Regions from separate parts of the Kitasatospora sp. NPDC023120 genome, predicted to be linked through region 1. Evidence: riboswitches for the same ligand, from Rfam matches in the RefSeq annotation. Region 1 holds a riboswitch; the other holds the start of a gene.

Region 1 (10,447 bases):
CCTCGCCGGTCCAGGCCGGGTAGGCGGCGAAGTCGGCGATCACGGCCATGACCGTGGCCGGGGTCGCGTCGATGGTGATGCTCGACCTGGTGTGCTCCGCCATGGAATGGCCCTCCGCGTCGTCCCTCTGCCTGCCGGTCCGGCCGGGGCGCGCTCGGCCCGGTCCGCCCGGAGCAGGCTATCGCGACCGGCGATCGGCTCGACGGCGCGGGCCTTGCCGGGCGGGCGTACGCGGAGGCGAGCGGGCGATAATCACCCACGCTACCGCCCGGTCAGCACGGGCTGCCGTAGGGTGCCATTCGAACGACCCGGTCACGGCCTGGTCGGACCCGGCCGGGTGTGACACTTCGAACACCGGGGCCGACCCCCCTGGTCGAAGCTGCCTACCGGGCAGTAACGTCCTGCCGTCCCGCAGCGTCGCGAACGAGGAGCAGTCTTGCTCGACTTCAGCCTTCCGGCCCTCTACCAGGTACCGAGCGGCGGTAACCTCTCCGACCTCGTGCACCAGAACGCCGAGCGGCACCCCGACGTCGCGGTGCTCAGCCGCAAGGTGGACGGCCAGTGGCAGGAGTTGACGGCCGCCCAGTTCCTGGTCGAGGTGCACGCCGCCGCGAAGGGCCTGATCGCCGCCGGCATCCGCCCGGGCGACCGCGTGGGCATCATGTCCCGGACCCGGTACGAGTGGACGCTGCTGGACTTCGCGATCTGGTCGGCCGGTGCCATCACCGTGCCGGTGTACGAGACCTCCTCCCCCGAGCAGGTGGAGTGGATCCTCGGCGACTCCGGCGCCGTCGCCGTGCTCACCGAGACCGACCAGCACCGCAAGGTGGTCGAGGAGGTCCGCGGCCGCCTCCCGGAGCTGAAGCACACCTGGCAGATCGAGCAGGGCGCGATCGCCGCGCTCGCCGAGGCCGGCCGCGAGGTCTCCGACGAGACCGTCGCCGAGTACCGCGGGACCGCCGACTCCGACTCGATCGCCACCATCGTCTACACCTCGGGCACCACCGGCCGCCCGAAGGGCTGTCAGCTGACGCACGGCAACTTCATGGCCGAGTGCGGCAACGTCGTCGAGCGCCTGACTCCGCTGTTCCGCACCGGTGAGAGCTCCGTCCTGCTCTTCCTGCCACTGGCCCACGTGCTCGGCCGGATCGCCGAGATCGCCCCGGCGATGGCCCCGATCAAGCTCGGCCACGTCTCGGACATCAAGGACGTCACCGCCGAGCTGGCCGCCTTCAAGCCGACCCTGATCCTGGGCGTGCCCAGAGTCTTCGAGAAGGTCTACAACACCGCCCGTGCCAAGGCCCAGGCCGACGGCAAGGGCAAGATCTTCGACAAGGCCGCCGAGACCGCGATCGCCTACAGCCGGGCGCTGGACGCCGGCGGCGCGGGCCTGGTCCTGCGGCTCAAGCACGCGGTCTTCGACAAGCTGGTCTACAGCAAGCTGCGCGCCGCCCTCGGCGGCCGGGCCACCCACGCCATCTCCGGCGGCGCCCCGCTCGGCGAGCGCCTGGGCCACTTCTACCGGGGCATCGGCTTCACCGTCCTGGAGGGCTACGGCCTGACGGAGACCTGCGCGGCCACCACCTTCAACCCGTGGGACAAGCCGAAGATCGGCACGGTCGGGCAGCCGGTGCCCGGCGCCTCGGTCCGGGTCGCCGAGGACGGCGAGGTCTTCTTCAAGGGCCCGCACGTCTTCACCGGCTACTGGAACAACCCGCAGGCCACCGCCGACACCCTCAAGGACGGCTGGATGGCCAGCGGCGACATCGGCTCGCTGGACTCCGAGGGCTACCTGACGATCACCGGCCGCAAGAAGGAGATCATCGTCACGGCCGGCGGCAAGAACGTCGCCCCCGCCGTGATCGAGGACCGGATCCGGGCCCACGCCCTGGTCGGCGAGGTCATGGTGGTCGGCGACCGCAAGCCCTTCATCGCCTGCCTGGTCACCGTCGACCCGGACTTCTTCCCGAAGTGGAAGGAGCTCAACGGCAAGCCCGCCGCCGCGACCGTCGCCGACCTCGCCGAGGACCCGGACCTGCTGGCCGCCCTGCAGAGCGCGGTGGACGACGGCAACGCGGCCGTCTCGCACGCCGAGGCGGTCAAGAAGTTCCGCCTGCTGGACGCCGAGTTCTCCGAGGAGAGCGGCCACCTGACGCCCTCGCTGAAGCTCAAGCGCAACGTCGTGCTGAAGGACTACGCGGCCGAGATCGAGGCGCTCTACAAGAAGTAGCCGCAGCACCGGAAGCCGGGCCCCGTCTCCTCCCCGGGGAGGAGACGGGGCCCGGCGCCGTACTACGCGGCCAGCAGCGAGGTCAGCCGCCCGGCCAGCAGGTCCCAGCGCCAGGAGCGCTCCACCCAGCGCCGCCCGGCCTCGCCCATCCGCCGCCGCAGCTCCTCGTCGCGCAGCAGCCGTACGATCCGCTCGGCCGCCGCGGGGGCCGAGCCGCCGGGCACCACGTACCCGGTCTCGCCCTCCAGCACGGCGTCCGGCGCGCCTCCGGAGTCCCCGGCGACCACCGGCAGGCCGGTCGCCGAGGCCTCCAGGTAGACGATGCCCAGGCCCTCGACGTCCAGCCCCCCGCGCCTGGTCCGGCAGGGCATCGCGAAGACGTCCCCGGCGCCGTAGTGGGCGGGCAGCTCCTCCCAGGGCACCGAGCCGGTGAACCGCACCGAGTCCCGTACGCCCTTGGCGTCCGCCAGCTTCTCCAGGTCCGCCCGGTACGGGCCGCCGCCGACGATCAGCAGCACCGCGTCCGGCACGTCCGCCAGGATCTGCGGCATCGCCTCGATCAGGGTGTCCTGGCCCTTGCGCGGCACCAGCCGGGAGACGCAGACCACCACCGGCCGGTCCGCCAGCCCGAGCCGGCGGCGGACCTCGGCGCCCCCGGAGCCCGGGTGGAAGGTCGTCTCGTCCACCCCCGGCGGCAGCTGCACCATCCGGGCCGCGGCCTGCGGTCCGACCGCGGCGGCGATCCGGGAGCGGGTGTACTCGCCCAGGTAGGTCAGCACGTCGGTGCCCGCGCCGATCCGGCGCAGCAGCTGCCGGGAGACCGGCAGCTGGGCCCAGGCGGCCTCGTGCCCGTGGGTCATGCCCAGCAGCCGCCCGGCCCCGGCCCGGCGCAGCGTGGGCGCCATCAGGCCGAGCGGGGCGGCGGCGCCGAACCAGACCGAGTCGCACTTCTCGGCGCGCAGGATCTCGGCGGCCCGCCGGGTGACCCGGGGTGTGGGAACCATCACCTTCGTCCGGTCCCGGATGACCGGGAACGGCTGCTCGGCGTCGAAGCGCGCCACCTCGCTGCCGTCCCGCCAGGTCGAGGCGTACACCACGATGCTTCCTGCGGGCTGACGGACGGCCATGTTGTGCACGAAGGCCTGGATGCCGCCCGGGCGGGGCGGGAAGTCATTGGTGACGATCAAGGTTCTGTGCATCAGGCCACGGCTCGTTCGGTCGGGGGGTGCGCGGTGTACCGCCGGGTGATCCGTACGATAGGTCAACACCATGACCCGCCGGGAACGGAAGCGCGCACGGCAACCGTTTGACCCCCGGGTCAGTCCTAGTACCTGGGTCCGGAGACCGGCCCCAGGGCCGCCGACGACGGAGCGCGGCCCGGGCGTCCGTCGGTACGACGCCTCCGGTGAGGACGTCCGAGACGAACGAGGGAGCGCAGTGGAATTGGCCCCGGCCACCGAGCCCGGTTCTTCGCGCGGCCGTCTCGGCCGCCCGCTCGGGGCGCTCGCCGCTCTCGGCGCGACCTGGGTGGCCACCCGGACCCTGCTGGTGCTGCTGATCACCGGCGTGCTGAAGTCGCCCGGCGGCGACGTCACCGCCGACGTGTGGATGATCTACCACGCCTGGTACGGCGTGCTGCAGACCGGCACCTTCCCGTTCGACGACGTGACCTGGCAGTACCCGCCGGGTGCCGCCCTGGTGATCCTGCTGCCGGGCCTGCTGCCCTGGTCGTACCTGGTCTCGTTCTGGGTGATCTGTGGGATCGCCGACGCCGCCGCGACCGCGCTGCTGGTCCGCACCGGCCTGCGCCGGGGCCGGGCGCTGACCGGCGCCTGGATGTGGGTGGCGGGCGTCCCGCTGCTCGGCCCGATGATCTACAACCGCTTCGACGTCATCGTCACCGCGGTCGCCCTGGCGGGGCTGCTGGCGCTGATCCGCCGTCCGGCCGTCGGCGGGCTGCTGCTGGGCCTGGGCGGCATCGTCAAGGTCTGGCCGCTGCTCGGCCTGATCGGCACCCCCTCCGGCCGCCGTACCCGCCGTTCCTGGACGCTGGCGGGTGCCACCGCCGTCTCGACCGGCTTCCTGCTCGCGGCCGGCATGAACGGCGCCTTCGACTTCCTGGCCTTCCAGAAGGACCGCGGTATCGAGGTCGAGTCGGTCGGCGCGCTGCCGTTGCACTTCGCCCGGATCGCCGGGGGCTGGGACGGCAAGGTCACCATGAACTACGGCTCCCCCGAGATGCTCGGGCCGTGGGTCGGCGTGGTCAGCAAGGTGATGATGGCCGGCACCGTGCTGGGCTTCCTCTGGCTGCTGCTGTGGCGCTTCACCTCCAAGCGCCGCAACGCGGCCACCATGTACGACGCGGCGCTGTGCGCGCTGCTGATCTTCGTGGTGACCAGCCGGGTGATCAGCCCGCAGTACCTGGTCTGGCTGATCGGCGTCGCGGCGGTCTGCCTGACCGTGCGCGGCACCAGCCAGCGGCCGGTGGCGCTGCTGATCCTGCTCGCCTGCCCGCTGACGCTGGTCGAGTTCCCGACGATGTTCACCCAGGTCCTGGCCAGCGACCCCGGTGCGATCACCGTCCTGGCCCTGCGCAACCTGCTGCTGCTGGCCGCGACCGTGCTCTCCTGCGTCCGGCTCTGGCGCTCCACCCGCGGCGAGGCGCCGCTGCCGGCGACCGTGGTGCTGGACCGCGAGCCCGCCGCGCTGCCCGCCGCCGGCTACCCGGTGCGCCCGGGCATCGCGTACGAGCAGGACCTGCTGGACGGCATCGACCACCCGGGCACCCCGGCCGAACAGCGGCGCTGAGCAGACCCCTTATCGGTCCCGGTCCTTCAGCGCCGCCACCTCGCCCAGCCAGAGCCGGGTGAACTCGGCCAGGCCGACGCCCAGTTCGGCGCGCAGCAGCCGGTCCGTGCGGCGCTCGCGGTCCTCGTCCGGCCCGTCGGCCGCGCCGACCGCCCGGTAGAAGGCGACCAGCCGCTGCGGCCCGTAGCGGCGGGCGATCAGCTCGCAGGCCAGCCAGGACTGCTCGTAGGCCTGGGCGATGCCGGCGGCACCGGCGGCGAAGTCCCGGTCCTCGGGCAGCTCGGTGGGCAGTCTCCCGGCGGCGACGTCCCGGGCCAGCTCGGGCGCGATCTGCTGGGGGCTGCGGCCGGAGTCGCGGTAGGCGGTCCAGTCGGCGGCGCCCTCGGAGAGCCACAGCGGCGTCCAGGCCCGGGTGTCGGACCTGGTCGCGACGTGGGTGGCCTCGTGCGTGACGACCACCTGGCGGCCGAAGTCGCTGAGCCGCCCGTACGCCTCGGGATTGACCAGCACCCGGTCCGCCGGGGTGTTCCGGGGCGCGCCGGGGGCGGCGACGGTGACCGCCGCCATGTCCGCCCAGTCGGCCGGGTCGGCCTCCAGCAGCCGGGCGAACTGCTCCTCGGTGGCGGGCAGTTCGAGCAGCAGCCGGCCGAGCCGGCCGCCGCCCCAGACCTCCTCGACGGCGGGCAGCGCCTTGTCCCCGACCGCGGCGAGCCCGGCCGGGTCGGAGCCGTCGGCCGACCCGAGCACCAGGCAGCGCGCGCCCGGCACCGGCCGTACCGGCCCGAAGTCCCACAGCGCCGGCGGCCCGCTCGCGCTCTCCTCCCGCTCGACCCGCCAGCCGGCTTCCGTCCGGACCAGCCCGATCCGGCGCGGGTACACCACGGGGTGGTCGTCGTACCCGGCGATCCGCACCGCCAGGTCGGCCGCGGCGGTCAGCCGGTCCGGCCCGTCGCCCGCGGCGAGCACCAGGTTGCGGTACGCCGCCTCGGCCGCCGGCACCCCCGACCGGGCGGGCAGCGAGCGCGCCCGCTCCGCCAGCACGGCGGCCACCTCACCGCGCCGGTCCTCCGCCTGCCGGACGGGTGCCGCCGCGGGGGCGACCGGCGGCAGCGACAGCTGGGCCAGACCGCCTGCCGCGAGCAGCAGCGCACCCCGCCGGGACAGCAGGCGGCGGGGCCGGTCTACCGGGTGGGGGTCGCGGGAGGGGCCGGACGGCGACGCGCTCAGAGCCGGACCACCCCCGAGACCGGCATGGCGTTGACGCTCTCGTAGCGGACCCTGGCGCCCGGGTAGGGGGCGTGCACGATCACACCGCCGCCGGCGTACATGCCGACGTGGTGCATGTCCCGGTAGAAGATCACCAGGTCTCCCGGTCGCGCTTCGGAGAGGTTGATCCGCTGGCCCGCGTACGCCTGGGCCTGCGAGGTGCGCGGCAGGGTCACTCCGGCCTGCCGCCAGCTGTAGTACATCAGACCGGAGCAGTCGAACGCGCGGGGCCCGGTCGCTCCGTAGACGTACGGCGAGCCGACCATCCGCACCGCGGCGGCCAGCGCGGCCGCACCGCGCTCGGAGGCGGGCGGGGCGGAGCCGAGGTCCAGCCGGTCCGTGCCGCGGGTGGCGCGCTGCTCGGCGTCCCGGGCGTCCTGGGCGGCCATCCGGGCCCGCTCTCCGGCGGGCAGGCTGTTGAGCAGCTTCTGCGCCGCGTCCAGCCGCTGCTGGATCTGCTGCTTGCTGTCGGCGAGCGAGCGGCGGGCCTGGTCCAGCTCGGCGAGCTTGCCGGTCGCCTCGATCCGCCGCTGGTCGAGCCGGCGCTGGCGGGTGACCAGCTCGTGCAGCGTCTCCTGCTGCCGCTCCGAGGCCTGGCCCAGGGTGCGGGCGCGGGCGAGGTAGCCCTCCGGGTCGGGGGACAGCATCAGCTGGGCGGTCTGGGTCATCCCGCCGCCGCGGTACTCCGCCCCGGCCACGGTCGCCAGGTCGCCGCGCAGCTCGTTGAGCTGGTCCTGGGCGACGGCGATCTCGCCCTGCAGGATCGTGGCCTCGCCCTGGAGCCGCCGCTGCGCATCCTGGGCCGCGTTGTACTTCTCCGAGGCCTGCTCGGCCTCGTCGTAGAGCTGCTCCACCTGCGCCTTGACGTCCTTGCGGTCCGCCGGGTCCGGGCTGCCGGGGGCGGCCCGGGCGCTGCCGCTGGTCGCCACGCCCAGCACGGTGGTGGCGGCCGCCGTCAGCACCAGCGCACGGGCGAGCAGTTGGGAACGGCGGTGCACGGGCACGGCGGCGGCTCCAATCCTGCGGCGCGGTCCCGCCGCCGCTCCACTGCGGGCGGCCCTCGAGCGGGAGTCCGGTGGCAGACGTTAGCGAGTCCGGGCAAGTGAGTCCAAACCCCTCCCGACCCGAATATTTGACCCGTAATCGGACATCAGCCCGACTCGCCGACAAAGCCGCAGGCCCGGCCTTCCGTGACGGAAGACCGGGCCTGGAGGCGCGGAGCGGGGATCAGACCCGCACGATGCCGGACAGCGGCATGTTGGTGACGGCCTCGTAGCGGACCGAGGCGCCCGGCTTGGGCGCGTGCAGCACCTGGCCGTTGCCCGCGTAGATGCCGACGTGGTGGGCGTCGCTGTAGAAGATCAGCAGGTCGCCGGGCTGGGCCTGGGACAGGTCGGTGCCGATCCGGGTGCCGGCGTGGGCCTGGTCCTGCGAGGTGCGCGGCAGCGAGACGCCGACCTGGTTGAACGCCCAGACCATCAGGCCGGAGCAGTCGAAGGAGCTCGGGCCGGTGGCGCCCCACACGTACGGGCTGCCGACCTTGGAGGCGGCGGCGTTCAGCGCGGCGGCACCGCGCGAGCTGCCGGGCGCGGGCAGCTTGGCGACCGGCGTGGACGAGGGCGCGGAGAGGTCGCCGCGGCTGTTGTCGCGCGAGGCGCGGTCGGCGGCCTGCTGCTGGGCCTTCGCGGCGTCGGCCTGGGCCTTGGCGTCGGCGGCGGCCTTCTCCTCGGCCGCGCGCAGCGCCTGGCGCTCCTGCTCGGTCAGGGTGTTGAGCAGGTCCTGGGCGGCCTTCAGCTTGTTCTGGACCTCGTCCTTGGAGGCCTTCAGCTGCTGGGTGGTCGACTCCAGCTCGGCGAGCTTGCCCTGGGCCTCGGCACGGTCCTGGTCGAGCTTGCGCTGCTGCTCCTGGAGCTGCTTCAGCTGGTTCTTCTGGGTGTCACCGGCCTGGTTGAGCGCACCGGCCTGGTTGAGGAAGTTGTCCGGGCTGGACGAGAACATCAGCTGGACGGTCGGGGATATGCCGCCGTTGCGGTACTGCTCCCCGGCGATCTCGGCGAGTCCGCCCTGCAGGTCGGTCACCTGCGCCTGCTGGCGGGCCACCTGGTCCTGCAGACCGGCGACCTGCTTCTCCAGGGCCTGCTGCTTCTCCTGGGCGGCGTTGTACTGCTCGGTCGCCACCTCGGCCTGCTCGTTGAGCTGGTCGACCTGCTCCTTGACCTGGTCCTTGGTCGGCTGCGGGTCGGCGTGGGCGCCGGTCTGCGCGGAGAGGGCGACCGCAGCGGCGGCGACACCGGTCAGGATCGAGACACGGGCGCGGCCGGCGGGCTTGGGACGACGATGGGACGCCACGAAGGCGGACTCCTTCTTCCTACGTCCGCCTACCGGGTGAGCTGACGGGTTCGGGCCGGAAGCAGTGCCCTACGACGCCTCACGGCCGTTCCAGCGGCCGACCTGGCGCCGATTCACCCCGGAGGAACGTGGTTCCCCGGCTCCGCTCCGCAGCGCCCCCGACCACTGGGCTCCCCTGTCGGGCAGTCGCTTCGACCTGCCCCGCTGCCTCGCGAACTCGGCGGTAACCACCGCCGCCACCCTGGCTGGGTGATCGACAGTGCGGTGGTTCGGAGCACGACCCTAGTAACTGAAGCGTGATCGGTTCAAATCCTTGTCAGAAAAAAGACGGAAGATTATCCAAGTTCTCTTGTGAAAATGACCGATGGTGACCGTCGACGCACGCAAGGCTGATCAGGTCTCACCCACCGGTCGCAAAACGGTCGAAAACCCGAACGCCACCCCCGTCGGAGGTGGCGCGGATCACAGGGCCCGGACGGGCCCGTTCGGCGTGTCGGACTGTCAGACCCGGCGGGCCGCTGTCAGACCCGGCGGATCGTGTTGATCGGCATCGCGTCGGCCTTCATCACCTTCACCACGTCACCGGTGTGCGGCGCGTGGACCACCATGCCGTTGCCGATGTACATCCCGACGTGGTGCATGTCCCCGCCGTAGATGACCAGGTCGCCGGGCAGGGCCTGGTCCATCGAGGGCACCCGGGTCCCGTAGTGGCCCTGCTCCTGCGAGGTGCGCGGCAGCGAGACGCCCGCCTGCCCGTACGCCCAGAGCATCAGGCCGGAGCAGTCGAAGGTGCTCGGGCCGGTGGCGCCCCAGACGTACGGCGAGCCCTGCTTGCTCATCGCCTTGGCGACGGCCACGGCCGCGTAGCCGCTGGCCGGCGGCAGGCTGCTCAGGTCGACCCGGTCGGTGCCGCGCGAGGCGCGCTCGTCCTGCGCCTGCTGGGCCTTCAGGGCGGTGCGCTCGGCGGCGCTGAGCGAGTTCAGCAGGTCCTGGGCGGCCTTCAGCTTGGTGTTGACGTCCGCCTTGGCCTGGTTGAGGTCCTTGGTGGTCGTGTCCAGCGAGGCCAGCACGGCGGCCGCCTCGGCCTTCTCCTGGTCCAGCCGGCGCTGCTGGTCCAGCAGCGACTTGAGCGCCTCGGCCTGGGTGGTGCTGGCCTGCTGGACGGTGGAGGCCTTGTCCAGGTAGCCCGACGGGTCGGAGGAGAGCATCAGCTGGACGGACGGGTCGATGCCGTTGGTGCGGTACTGCTCGCCCGCCACCTCGGCCAGGCCGACCTGCAGCTGGGTCATCTGCTCCTGACCGCGGGCCACCTGGTCCTGCAGCTGGTCGGCCTGCTTGCGCAGCTGGTCGGCCCGCTCCTTGGCGCCGTTGTACTTCTCCGCCGCCTGCTCCTGCTCCTCCTGGAGCTGGTCGATCTGCGCCTTGACGTCCGTTTTGTTCGGCTGCGGCGCGGCGTGCGCGGCCACCTGGGCGGAGAGGGCGACCGCGGTCGCAGCGGCAGCGGTGAGCACGGAGATCCGCGCGCGGCTCGGCTGCTTGGGACGGCGGTGGGAGGCCAAGGGACCGGCTCCTTCTTCCATCGGACTCACCTGATCGGATGAGATTCCGGAAAATAGGTTTGACGCCAGACCCTAGTGAAGATCTATCCGTTTTGCTACTCCCCCGTAAGCGTGAACCCGCTTTCCCACACCGGCTTCACCGGACCCGCACACGGCCCCGGAACCGGCACTGACCAGGCGTCATTCCGCCCGGTCGGCGCTCACGGCCGGGCCAGCCGATTCAGCAGCAGCACCG
Region 2 (10,447 bases), on a different contig from region 1:
GCGGTCCCTGGTGTTCACGGGCGCCCCGCACGGCGTGGAGGCCGCGTACGGCCTGCAGGACGCGGAGGGCTGGGGCCGGCTGTGCGCCGCGGTGCTGGCCGCCGGCGCGGTGCAGACGGTGCTGGCGCTCACCCGCGAGGTCCGTACGGCCAAGGCGCTGCGCGATCGCCGCCACGCCCAACTGGCGACCCGCGCGCCGGAGTTGCCCGACTCGATCGAGACCGACCGGACCCGCCGGGAGCGGCTGGTGGTGCTGGAGAACGTCCGCCCGGAGGCATGGTCGCTGCCCGGCCCGAACTCCCGCCTGGTGGTCACCACCGGCGCCCTCCAGCAGCTGACCGACCGGGAGCTGGCGGCCGTGCTGAGCCATGAGCGCGGCCACGTCCGGGCCCGGCACCACTGGCTGCAGCAGTTCTCCCAGGCGCTCGCCACCGGCTTCCCCGGCGTGGGCGTGTTCAGCGCTTTCCGGAACCAGGTGGCGGAGCTGGTGGAGTTGGCGGCCGACGACCGCGCCGCGCGTCGGCACGGCCGGCACACCACCGCCCTCGCACTGGCCGAACTCAACCTGGACCGCGGGGTGTTCGGCTCCTGTCCGCCGGGCCTGGCACAGTCCCCGAAGCGGGTGGACCGGCTGCTCGCGGGCCGCCCGCGGCTCTCCGTCCCGCACCGGCTGCGGCTCACCGTCGCGGCCCTCGCCGCGCCCGCCGCGGCCGTCCTGCTGGCCGCCGCCCCGGGCCTGAACTCACTCCGCTGAGCCGACCCGCGCCGACACCCTCCGACCCGCGCCGACCCGCGCCGACCCGCCCGGGGCCGACAGAACGTGACACCCCGCCGGTCACGCACGCCCGTCAGTCGGACGCCGGAGCCTCGCAGATCTTGCCGACCTCACCACCGAGGGTCAGCTCCAGCACCTCGCGGTGGAGCGGCCTGGCCTGCTCATAGCGCTCCCGACCGGCCTCGGTGAGGGTGAGCACGATGCCTCGCCGGTCACTCTCGCACATCGCCCGGGTGACCAGTCCGGCCTTCTCCAGGCGGGCGATCAGCCGGGAGAGCGCGCTCTGGCTCAGGTGGACGGTGGGGGCCAGCTCGGTCACCCGCAGCGCGTGCCCGCCGCCCGCGGTGCATCCCTCGACGAGGCGTTCCAGCACCTCGAACTCGCTCATGCCCAGCCCGAACCGGTCGCCCAGCTCGCGGTCGAGCATGCAGGCGGCCGCAGCGTGCCGGGCCAGCAGCTCGCGCCACTGCGCGACGAGACCGGCCTCCGCCGGGGAGTCGAGTTCAGCCACGCCGCAACCCTAGCACCCGCATCGTAAATTATTGCGTTCACATCTAATTCATTTGCATTGAATGCACATGCATGTACTGTCCTCCCTATGACCACCGCGACCGTCACGTCACCCGACGCCCCGTCAACCAGCGGGCTGCACTGGACACCCCGCCTCTGGGGCACCCTGATCGTGCTCTGCGCCGCCATGTTCCTGGACGCCCTGGACGTCTCGATGGTGGGCGTCGCCCTCCCCTCCATCGGCTCCGAGCTCCACCTCTCCACCTCCACCCTGCAGTGGGTGGTCTCCGGCTACGTCCTCGGCTACGGCGGCCTGCTGCTGCTCGGCGGCCGTGCCGCCGACCTGCTCGGCCGCCGCCGGGTCTTCCTGGTCGCCCTGGCCGCCTTCGCCGCCGCCTCGCTGGTCGGCGGCCTGGTCGACGACGGCGGCCTGCTGATCGCGGCCCGTTTCCTCAAGGGCGTCAGCGCCGCCTTCACCGCCCCGGCCGGGCTGTCGATCATCACCACGACCTTCGCCGAGGGCCCGGCCCGCAACCGGGCGCTGTCGATCTACACCACCTGCGGCGCCAGCGGCTTCTCGCTCGGGCTGGTGCTGAGCGGCCTGCTCACCTCGGTCGGCTGGCGCTGGACCTTCCTGATGCCCGTCCCGGTCGCGCTGCTCGCCCTGGTCTTCGCGATCCGCCTGCTCCCCCGCCCGGTCGAGGAGCCCGCCAAGGGCGGCTACGACGTGCTGGGCGCGATCACCGGCACCGCGACCGTGCTGCTGCTGGTGTTCACCGTCACCGAAGCGCAGGGCGCGGGCTGGCTGAGCCTGCGCACGCTCGGCTCGCTGCTCGTGGTCGCCGCGCTGGCCGCCGCCTTCCTCCTGGTGGAGAGCCGCACCGCGCACCCGCTGGTCCGGCTCGGCATCTTCCGCAACGGCTCGGTCGCCCGGGCCAACCTGGTCGCCTTCGCGATGACCGGCGCGTACGGCGGCTTCCAGTTCGTGGTCACGCTCTACCTGCAGCACCTGCTCGGCTGGTCGGCCCTGCAGATGGCCCTCGGGCTGCTGCCCGCCGGCGCGTTCATCGCCCTCTCGGCACCGTTCATGGGCCCGATCGTGGACCGCTTCGGCACCGGTCGGCTGCTGCCGATCGGCCTGCTGGCCCTGGTCGGCGCCTTCGCCCTCTTCCTGCGGCTGGACGAGCACAGCTCCTACGTCGCCCTGGTGCTGCCCTCGATGCTGCTGCTCGGCGTCGGCTTCGCGCTCGCCTTCCCCTCGGTGAACATCGCCGCCACCGACGGCGTGGCCGACGAGGAGCAGGGCCTGGCCTCCGGTCTGGTGAACACCGCGATCCAGGTCGGCACCGCGGTGGTGCTGGCCGGGGCGACCGCGATGATCACCGCCGGCAGCGCGGGCGGGGACAGCCCGCAGGCCCAGCTGGACGGCTACCGCCCGGCGCTGGTGTTCGTCACGGCGGTCGCGCTGCTCGGGCTGGTGGTCGCGGCGGTCGGAGCCCTGGTGGACCGGCGCCGGAATGCAGCTCCCGTATCGGTGCCTGATTATGATTATCCGTCAGTCGGGTCGACGACGGCCCGGACCGAAGTCCTCAGCGAGCACTGACCCCAGCGTCTGCCCTGCCCGCGGGCCGACCCCCGGCCGGTCGGGCAGTGGCGCCGGCTCCACCAAACCCCCGTGTTGGTGGAGCCGGCCGTCTTCGTACCGGCCGCTCGGGCGGCGCCCGTCGGGGCACGGCCCCGGGCGGCTGTCGGCTTCGCAAGTATATTGGCCCGCAGCCAACGAACGTTCGGAGCAGACACGATGGCACCTCGCGCGGATTCGGTCAATGAGGAGATGCGGCAACGCTCCCGCCGCCGCATCATGCGAGCCACCGTCGAGCTGGTTGACCAGCGAGGTTACGCGGGCACCACCCTGACCGACATCGCCGAGCGGGCCGGGCTCGCCCGCGGGCTGCTCTCGTACTACTTCGACGGCAAACGGCTGCTGATGCAGTCCGCGACGCACCGGATGATGCACCAGTCGCTCTCCAGCGCACTGGAGGAACTGGCGCCCGGCTCCACCCCCGAGGACCGGCTGGCCCGCGCCATCGACGCCGTCCTCGCACTCGCCATGGACCACCCCCGGGTGATGCGCTCGCACCTGGCGCTGATCCTCGACCCGGACGCCGGCGCCTTCGTCCAGGATCCCGAGCAGCAGCAACTCGGCGCCATCCTGCAGGGTCTGCTGCGCGACTGGGGCGCGCCGGACCCGGTCGCCGAGCACGCGGTGCTGCGCAGCGCGCTGATGGGCGGCTGCATCGGGGTGCTGCTACCCGGCGCCGAGCTCCCACTGGCGCCGATCCGGGCCGACCTCTTCCGCCGTTACGACCTGGCCTGGCACCTCGGCCGCCCGCCGCAGCCCCACCCGCCGGAGCGCGAAAGGCCGCCGGCCCGCGGTTGACGACGGGTGGGCGGCCTGCCAGTGGCGACCTGCTGTCGAGGGGCCCCGCGAGGGAGGGTGCTCACAGACCCCGGACGGCAGCGGCTCGGCGTTGTTCCTTCAGGTGCTCAGCGGTCGTGCCCGTTGTTCAGTGTTCCTGCAGGTGCTCAGTGTTCCTGCAGGTGCTCAGCGGTCCTGCAGGTGCTCAGCGTTCCTTGAGGATCGAGGCGAGCAGGTCTATGGTGCGCTCCGGCGTGAGGCTGTCCACGCAGAGCCGCTCCATGACCTGGATGTACGCGTCGACGTCGTCGCGCTTGTCCAGGTAGAGCGCACTGGTGAGCTGCTCCAGGTAGACCACGTCCGCGAGGTCCTGCTCCGGGAAGCGCAGGATCGTGAACGCCCCGGACTCGCCCGCGTGCGCGCCGAAGCGGAACGGCATGACCTGGATCACCACGTTGGCCTGCTCGGCGACGTCGATCAAGTACTGCACCTGACCGCGCATCACCTTGGGCCCGCCGACCGGCCGGCGCAGCGCGGCCTCGTCGATGACCGCCCACAGGCGCGGGTTGGTGCCCTCGGTCAGCAGCTTCTGGCGGCGCAGGCGGAGACTGACCCGCCGTTCGACCTCCTCCTCGCTGATGACCGGCCGACTCTGGCCGAAAACGGCCCGTGCGTACTCCTCGGACTGCAGCAGACCGGGGATGAACTGCACCTCGTAGGTGCGGATCAGCTGGGCGGCCTCCTCCAGGCCGACGTAGGTCTGGAACCAGCCCGGCAGCACGTCGTTGAAGCTGTGCCACCAGCCGGACTTGTTGGCCTCGCGGACCAGGCCGAGCAGGGCTTCCCGCTCGATGCCGTCGTCGACGCCGTACAGGCTGAGCAGGTCGGCGACGTCGCGCTCCTTGAAGCTGACACGACCGAGTTCCATGCGGCTGATCTTGGACTCGGACGCCCGGATCGCGTAGCCCGCGTCCTCGCGGGTGATGCCGCGCGCCTCACGCAGGCGACGCAGCTGCGAGCCGAGGAGGATCCGGCGGACCATCGAGCCGCCGCCCGGCTGAACTGTGGTCATGCGGTCGAAACCTCCACCTAGGGCAAACAGCGCACAGTCTGCCATCAGTTGAGCGCTCACGGTGCCGATACTGACGGATGTTCCTATCAGTTCCACACTCCACACACCAGGATGCACGTGCATTCGGCGCTTGCATATGCCAATAGTGCGACTGCACGTGAATCGACTCTTGCATCTGCAGTGAGCGCACACCACCATGGTGCACGTGCACCTGCACACCCCTGGCAATCCCGCGGGCTCCGCGTCGACCCCACGCGCGACTCCGTGCACCGGCTCGACGGCGTCCCCCGCGCCATCGGGCGTTCGAGTGCGCGCGCGTCTGGTCGAGGGCGGCCGAGCGGCCGAGCGAGTCGGAGGTGACCGGCATGACCCCGGCGGGTCCAGCCGTGTCCGCCCCCTTATGGGAGGAGCTCTTCATGAGCACCGGTACGGCTTTGGCGGTTGACCCCCATGTGGTCACCTGTACGCTCGCTCCTCGCTTCGAAGCCGTCAGAACCGCGCGCGACTTCGCCCGGACCACGCTCCAGCGCTGGGGACTGACGGAGCTGTTCGACGACGTCGCGCTGGTGGCCTCGGAACTCGTGACCAATGCGCTCCGGCATGCGATCGGCGCACGGCCCGACCCTGCGGGCGGCGCCCTGGGCGAGTACGACTTTCCCACACAGCCCACCCCGGACGGGCGGCTGCCGATCCGAATAAGCCTGGTGCACCGCGCACCCCAGGTGGTCTGCGCGGTGAGCGACCCGAGCAGCGTCGGCCCGGTGGCCCGGGAGGCGGACTTCGTCGCCGAATCCGGCCGCGGACTGCACCTGGTGGAGTCCTTCAGCCGCTCCTGGGGCTGGCACCCGCTGGGCAGCGGCAAGGTGGTCTGGGCCATGTTCGAGGCGGAGCCGGCGGACGGTGCGCTCGACGGACACCCCGGGATCGGCACGTGCCAGGAACTCGGCGGACGCTCGGCGCTCGACGCGCTCGGCGGACCGGTCGACGCCGGTGGGCGGCACCGGCGCTCGGCCTAGCGCCGGCGCGGCACAGCACGTGGTCGGCCCGGTGCCCGGTCCAGGCACAGGTCGAGGTTCCGGTCGATGCACAGATCGATCTGCACCCTTATGTACGGGTTCGTGTGCAGGTCGAGGGGAGCCCCGGGAGGACCACACCCCCGGCCGTTCCCCGAGTCCCCGAGGGCAAGGGCCCCGAGGCCTGCGGCCCGACAGCAGGGACCCCGCGCGCAGCGGCTCCGCGGGCGGAGGCCCCGAGCGCAGCGGCCCCGAAGGCGGAGGCCCCGAGCGCAGCGGCCCCGCGGGCGGAGGCGCAAAAGACAAAGGCCGTCGCGGTGTCGGCACCCGCGACGGCCCCCCGATGGTGGAGCACGGCGGTCGGTCAGACCGCCAGGTGGTCGAACTCCCCGTCCTTGGCCCCCAGCAGCAGGGCGGCGATCTCGGCGCGGGTGTAGATGAGCGCCGGACCGTCCGGGAAGCGCGAGTTGCGCATCGCCACGTCACCGCCCGGCAGGGCCGCGAACTCGACGCAGTTGCCCTGGGAGTTGCTGTGCCGGCTCTTCTGCCAGACCACCCCCTGGAGATCGGCGGCGGCCATCCCGTTGTAGGTGTCGTGCGAGCCGTGCGTGTTCTGCGAGTCGTGCATAGAAGTCTCCCGAAGAGCTCCGGAGTTGTCGTCCGCGCGGCGCCCCCGGCACCGCCGAAACGAACGGACCGGCCCCGTACCGGTCCGGCACAACGCCTCACTTGACGCGATGATAGCTGCAGTGCACGTGCATCAGCACGGGACGTTGCAGGTGCACGAGGCCTTTTATCCGCGGCCTCGAACTTTTCACGGGGCCTTCTCCTGACGGTACGTAAACGGACATAGCCGACTGAATCACCGGGTTTCCGATAACCGGCCGTGAGCGGCTCCCCGCTGAATGTTGATCTTCGAATGCCGGGAGTCGCACCGCTGTGACCCTCCGTCAGGCGACCTCTGGACTGTGAGACATCTCACGCGCCGCACCTGCAACGCCACACCCCGCCGGGCACGTCATGGCAATGACCCGCACCCGCGCGGGGGTTGGGTGAGGAATGTCCGGATTGTAGGCAAACCTCCCGGACCGGCCCGGAGGACACACCGGGTCCGCACCACCACCGCGCGAAACCCGTACGGCAGCCGACTGCAGGCCGGACGGGCAGATGTCCTACGATCTCCGGCATGAGCACCGCAGCCATCCCGGGCGCGCCACTGCCCGTCCGCACTCCAGGCTCCCGTGCGCGGGGGCGCCACCGTCGTCCCGAGCGCCCCGAGATCCCCTCCGGCTCCCCGGCCCTGGTGCTTGCCGTGCCCGCGACCGCCGGGCCCGAGTCCCGCTCGGTCGTCGAGGAACTGCTCTCGATCGTCCGCAGTGAGCAGAACGGCGTCCAGGCCGCGGTCGGCTACCTCGCCGGCGACTCCGCCGAGGGCGAGGGCGGCGAGGACCGCACCGTCGCCGAACTCCTGGCGCTGGCCGCCGAGGCCGGGCTGCCGATGCCCGTCCTGGTGCCGCTGGTGCCCGGCCCGCACGGCTTCCTGACCGAACTCCACGCGCTGGCCGCCGAGTACGGCGCGCCCGTCACCGACACCCTGGGCCCGCACCCGCTGCTGGCCGAGGCCGTGCACGTCCGGCTGTCCGAGGCCGGGCTGGCCCGCGCCGACCGCGCCCGGCTGTTCGCCATCGCGACCGCCGCCGACGGCGTGGTCCTGACCACCGTCGGCGGCGAGGACGCGGCCGCCGCCGCGGGCATCACCGGCGTGCTGCTGGCCGCCCGTCTGGCCGTCCCGGTCGTGGCCGCCGCGCTCGACGTGCCCGGCTCGGTCGCCGCCGCCGTCGACCACCTCAAGGAGACCGGCTCGCAGCGCCCGGCACTGGCCCCGCTGGTGATCGGGCCGGAGGCCGACTCCGAGCTGCTCGCCGCGGCCGCCGAGGAGACCGGCTGCCCGTCGGCGGCGCCGCTGGGCGCGTACCCGACCGTCGGCCAGCTGATCGCCTCCACCTACCTCGCCGCGCTGCCCGCGCCGTCCCCGGAGGACCTGGCACGGGCCGAGGCGGAGGCTGCGGCCGCCGCCGAGGTCGAGGGTGGCGTGGAGGGCGCCCGGGGCGCCCACGCGGCCTCCGAGGGGCCCGCCGGGCAGTAGTCGGAAACCAAGCTGGACACCGCGCCCGTCGGCGCGCACACAGGGCCCGGAACGGCTTTCGTTCCGGGCCCTTCGCTTTGCCCGCCCGCGCCGCACGGGCATGCACCGTAGGAACCGGCACCGTACGGGCTTGCGCCGTACGAGAGTTAAGCGGGCAATGAAACGTAATGTCCGTTCTGACGCATTTTGCCAGGAAATGGCGAGCGCACTTCCCGGCGCTCGAATTACCCCCACTCCCCCGCTTCGACGGCTGCGCCGCTTTACGCTTCGACACACCGTCACAGCGCTCCTGAGGCAATGACAGTTGTGGGCATCCGCAACAGAATTGCCGAAAAACGATCATTTACGATCATGATTGCCAGCCAGTTTGGCAGTTCTCACTAAACCGTGATGAGCGTCACAGCTGTTTGCAGTTTGAACTTAAGTCTGCTTAACGTGCTCCCCGTTCGTGACCACACGGACCCAGTTCATCCGCAACGCCGAGTCCTGCCGTCGGATGTCCTGGCAGCGCGAAAACGCACCACGGCAGGAGCGGGGGACCCACAGGTAAGTCGCCCCGGACCGCTCTCCGGAACGGTCCAGGGCTAGGGGTGAAGCCGCGCCAACGCGCGGCCGGGCAACTCCAGCCCGAATCCGACAGCTCACCTCGCAGGCGTGGGAGAGGACCGCGTCTTCATGCTGCCCACCAACGGCTCTCGCCTGTCCAGCCGCACCCGTCGCGTGATCGCCGCCATCGGCGTCGCGGGCGTCGGCCTCACCGTTCCGTGCCTCGTCACCGGCACCGCCTCCGCCGCCTCCGTCGCGACCTGGGACAAGGTCGCCCAGTGCGAGAGCAGCGGCAACTGGAGCATCAACACCGGCAACGGCTTCTACGGCGGCCTCCAGTTCACCCAGAGCACCTGGTCCGCCTTCGGCGGCACCGCCTACGCCTCGCGCGCCGACCTGGCCACCAAGGACCAGCAGATCGCCGTCGCCGAGAAGGTGCTCGCCTCGCAGGGCCCCGGCGCCTGGCCGGTGTGCTCGGTCCAGGCCGGCCTGACCAAGGGCGGCGCCCCGGCGGCCGTCGACACCTCGGCCGCCGCCAAGCCGGCCGCGCCCGCCGCCCCGGCCGCCAAGCCCGCCGCGCCGGCCCAGGCCCCGGCCCCGGCTGCGAAGCCGGCCAAGCCCGCCGCGCCCGCCCAGGACGCCGCGCAGGACGCCACCGGCTCTTGGGCCCAGAAGAGCCACCAGTGGGCCCAGGGCGACGACTACACCGTCGTCGAGGGCGACTGGCTGTCCTCGATCGCCGACAAGCACAACGTCCAGGGCGGCTGGCAGCGGCTGTACGAGCTCAACCGCAGCACCCTGACCGAGGGTCCGGACAGCATCTACCCGGGCCAGCACCTGTCCTTCGGCGACAGCGGCCAGGCCCAGCAGTCGGGCTCCGCGGACAAGTCCGGCTCGGACTTCACCTGGTTCAACCGCTCGCAGAAGTCCGGTCAGTCCGCGAACGGTGGTTCCGTGAACGCCCAGCCGGTCGCCCAGACCCCCGCCGCCAAGCCGGCCGCCCCGGCGCAGGCCCAGGCCCCCGCCCAGGCCGCCACCGGCAGCATGGCCGCCGCGGTCGCCTTCGCCGAGTCCAAGGTCGGCCAGGCGTACGTCTACGGCGGCACCGGCAACGGCGGCTGGGACTGCTCCGGCCTGACCCAGGCCGCGCTGCGCGCCGCGGGCATCTCCGTCCCGCGCGTCGCCGCCGACCAGGCCGCCGCCAGCACCCACGTCTCGCTGGACAGCCTGCAGCCGGGCGACCTGCTGTTCTGGTCCAACAACGGCAAGGACTCGGGCGTCTACCACGTCGCGATCTACGTCGGCGGCGGCAAGTACGTCGAGGCCGCCAACCCGAGCTCGGGCGTGCGCGAGCAGACCATCGCCAACTGGGCCCCGGACTTCGCCGGCCGCGTCTGAGGACGGCGGGCAGCCCAAGCCCTCAGCACCGAGCCGCCCCCGGGGAGAGTCTGGTCGCTCCTCCCCGGGGGTTCCGGCGTACCCGCGGGCGGCCTGTGGACGATCCCGGCACGTACCCGGGGGTTCCGGCGCATTCCGTGGTGAAACCCCGCTCCGACGGGCATGCTGCTGCTCTGCACCCGAGGAGGAGTCACATGGCCCAGGTCACCGTCACGCTCGACGCGAACCTCGCGATCGACGCGATGATGCTCTCCGGTACCAAGAACCCGCAGGACGCCGTCGAACTGGTCCTGCGCGACTACCTGGCCCGCGGCCGCCGTACCGAGACCCGTACCGGCGAAGCGGCCGACGGCCACCGCCTCACCGTCGAGCGCCCGACCGCCCAGGAGGGCTGATCCCGGCGCACGCCGAAGGGCCCCGGAGGTCAACTGCCCTCCGGGGCCCTTCCCTTGGCCTCTCGGCGCCTCGGCGCGTCGGCACGTTGGCCTCTCGGCACCTCGGCACGTCGGCACCTCGGCACGTCGGCACCTCGGCCTCTCGGTGCCTCGGCACGTCGGCCCCGGCTGCC

Evidence for each region. A riboswitch is a leader RNA that binds a small molecule or an ion and turns the genes downstream of it on or off. The one in region 1 is predicted to bind cyclic di-AMP.
Region 2: another riboswitch for cyclic di-AMP. It lies ahead of ACZ3TI_RS02720 (transglycosylase family protein); the one in region 1 lies ahead of ACZ3TI_RS06850 (NlpC/P60 family protein).

The regions. Positions count from the first base shown of each region.
Region 1 covers NZ_JBVHHY010000003.1:419,626-430,072, reverse strand. Annotated here, with positions in the region: gene ACZ3TI_RS06880 (SRPBCC family protein) at 1-103, opposite strand, end outside; gene ACZ3TI_RS06875 (AMP-dependent synthetase/ligase) at 437-2,230, shown strand; gene ACZ3TI_RS06870 (glycosyltransferase family 4 protein) at 2,293-3,429, opposite strand; gene ACZ3TI_RS06865 (glycosyltransferase 87 family protein) at 3,668-5,038, shown strand; gene ACZ3TI_RS06860 (hypothetical protein) at 5,048-6,088, opposite strand; gene ACZ3TI_RS06855 (C40 family peptidase) at 6,262-7,308, opposite strand; gene ACZ3TI_RS06850 (NlpC/P60 family protein) at 7,532-8,653, opposite strand; cyclic di-AMP (ydaO/yuaA leader) riboswitch at 8,664-8,818, opposite strand; gene ACZ3TI_RS06845 (C40 family peptidase) at 9,175-10,212, opposite strand; gene ACZ3TI_RS06840 (NYN domain-containing protein) at 10,413-10,447, opposite strand, start outside.
Region 2 covers NZ_JBVHHY010000002.1:8,191-18,637, forward strand. Annotated here, with positions in the region: gene ACZ3TI_RS02680 (M56 family metallopeptidase) at 1-754, shown strand, start outside; gene ACZ3TI_RS02685 (MarR family winged helix-turn-helix transcriptional regulator) at 849-1,286, opposite strand; gene ACZ3TI_RS02690 (MFS transporter) at 1,374-2,888, shown strand; gene ACZ3TI_RS02695 (TetR/AcrR family transcriptional regulator) at 3,120-3,725, shown strand; gene ACZ3TI_RS02700 (helix-turn-helix domain-containing protein) at 3,910-4,776, opposite strand; partial or broken gene ACZ3TI_RS02705 (ATP-binding protein) at 5,193-5,663, shown strand; gene ACZ3TI_RS02710 (DUF397 domain-containing protein) at 6,154-6,417, opposite strand; gene ACZ3TI_RS02715 (sirohydrochlorin chelatase family protein) at 6,976-7,935, shown strand; cyclic di-AMP (ydaO/yuaA leader) riboswitch at 8,434-8,603, shown strand; gene ACZ3TI_RS02720 (transglycosylase family protein) at 8,611-9,879, shown strand; gene ACZ3TI_RS02725 (hypothetical protein) at 10,074-10,274, shown strand.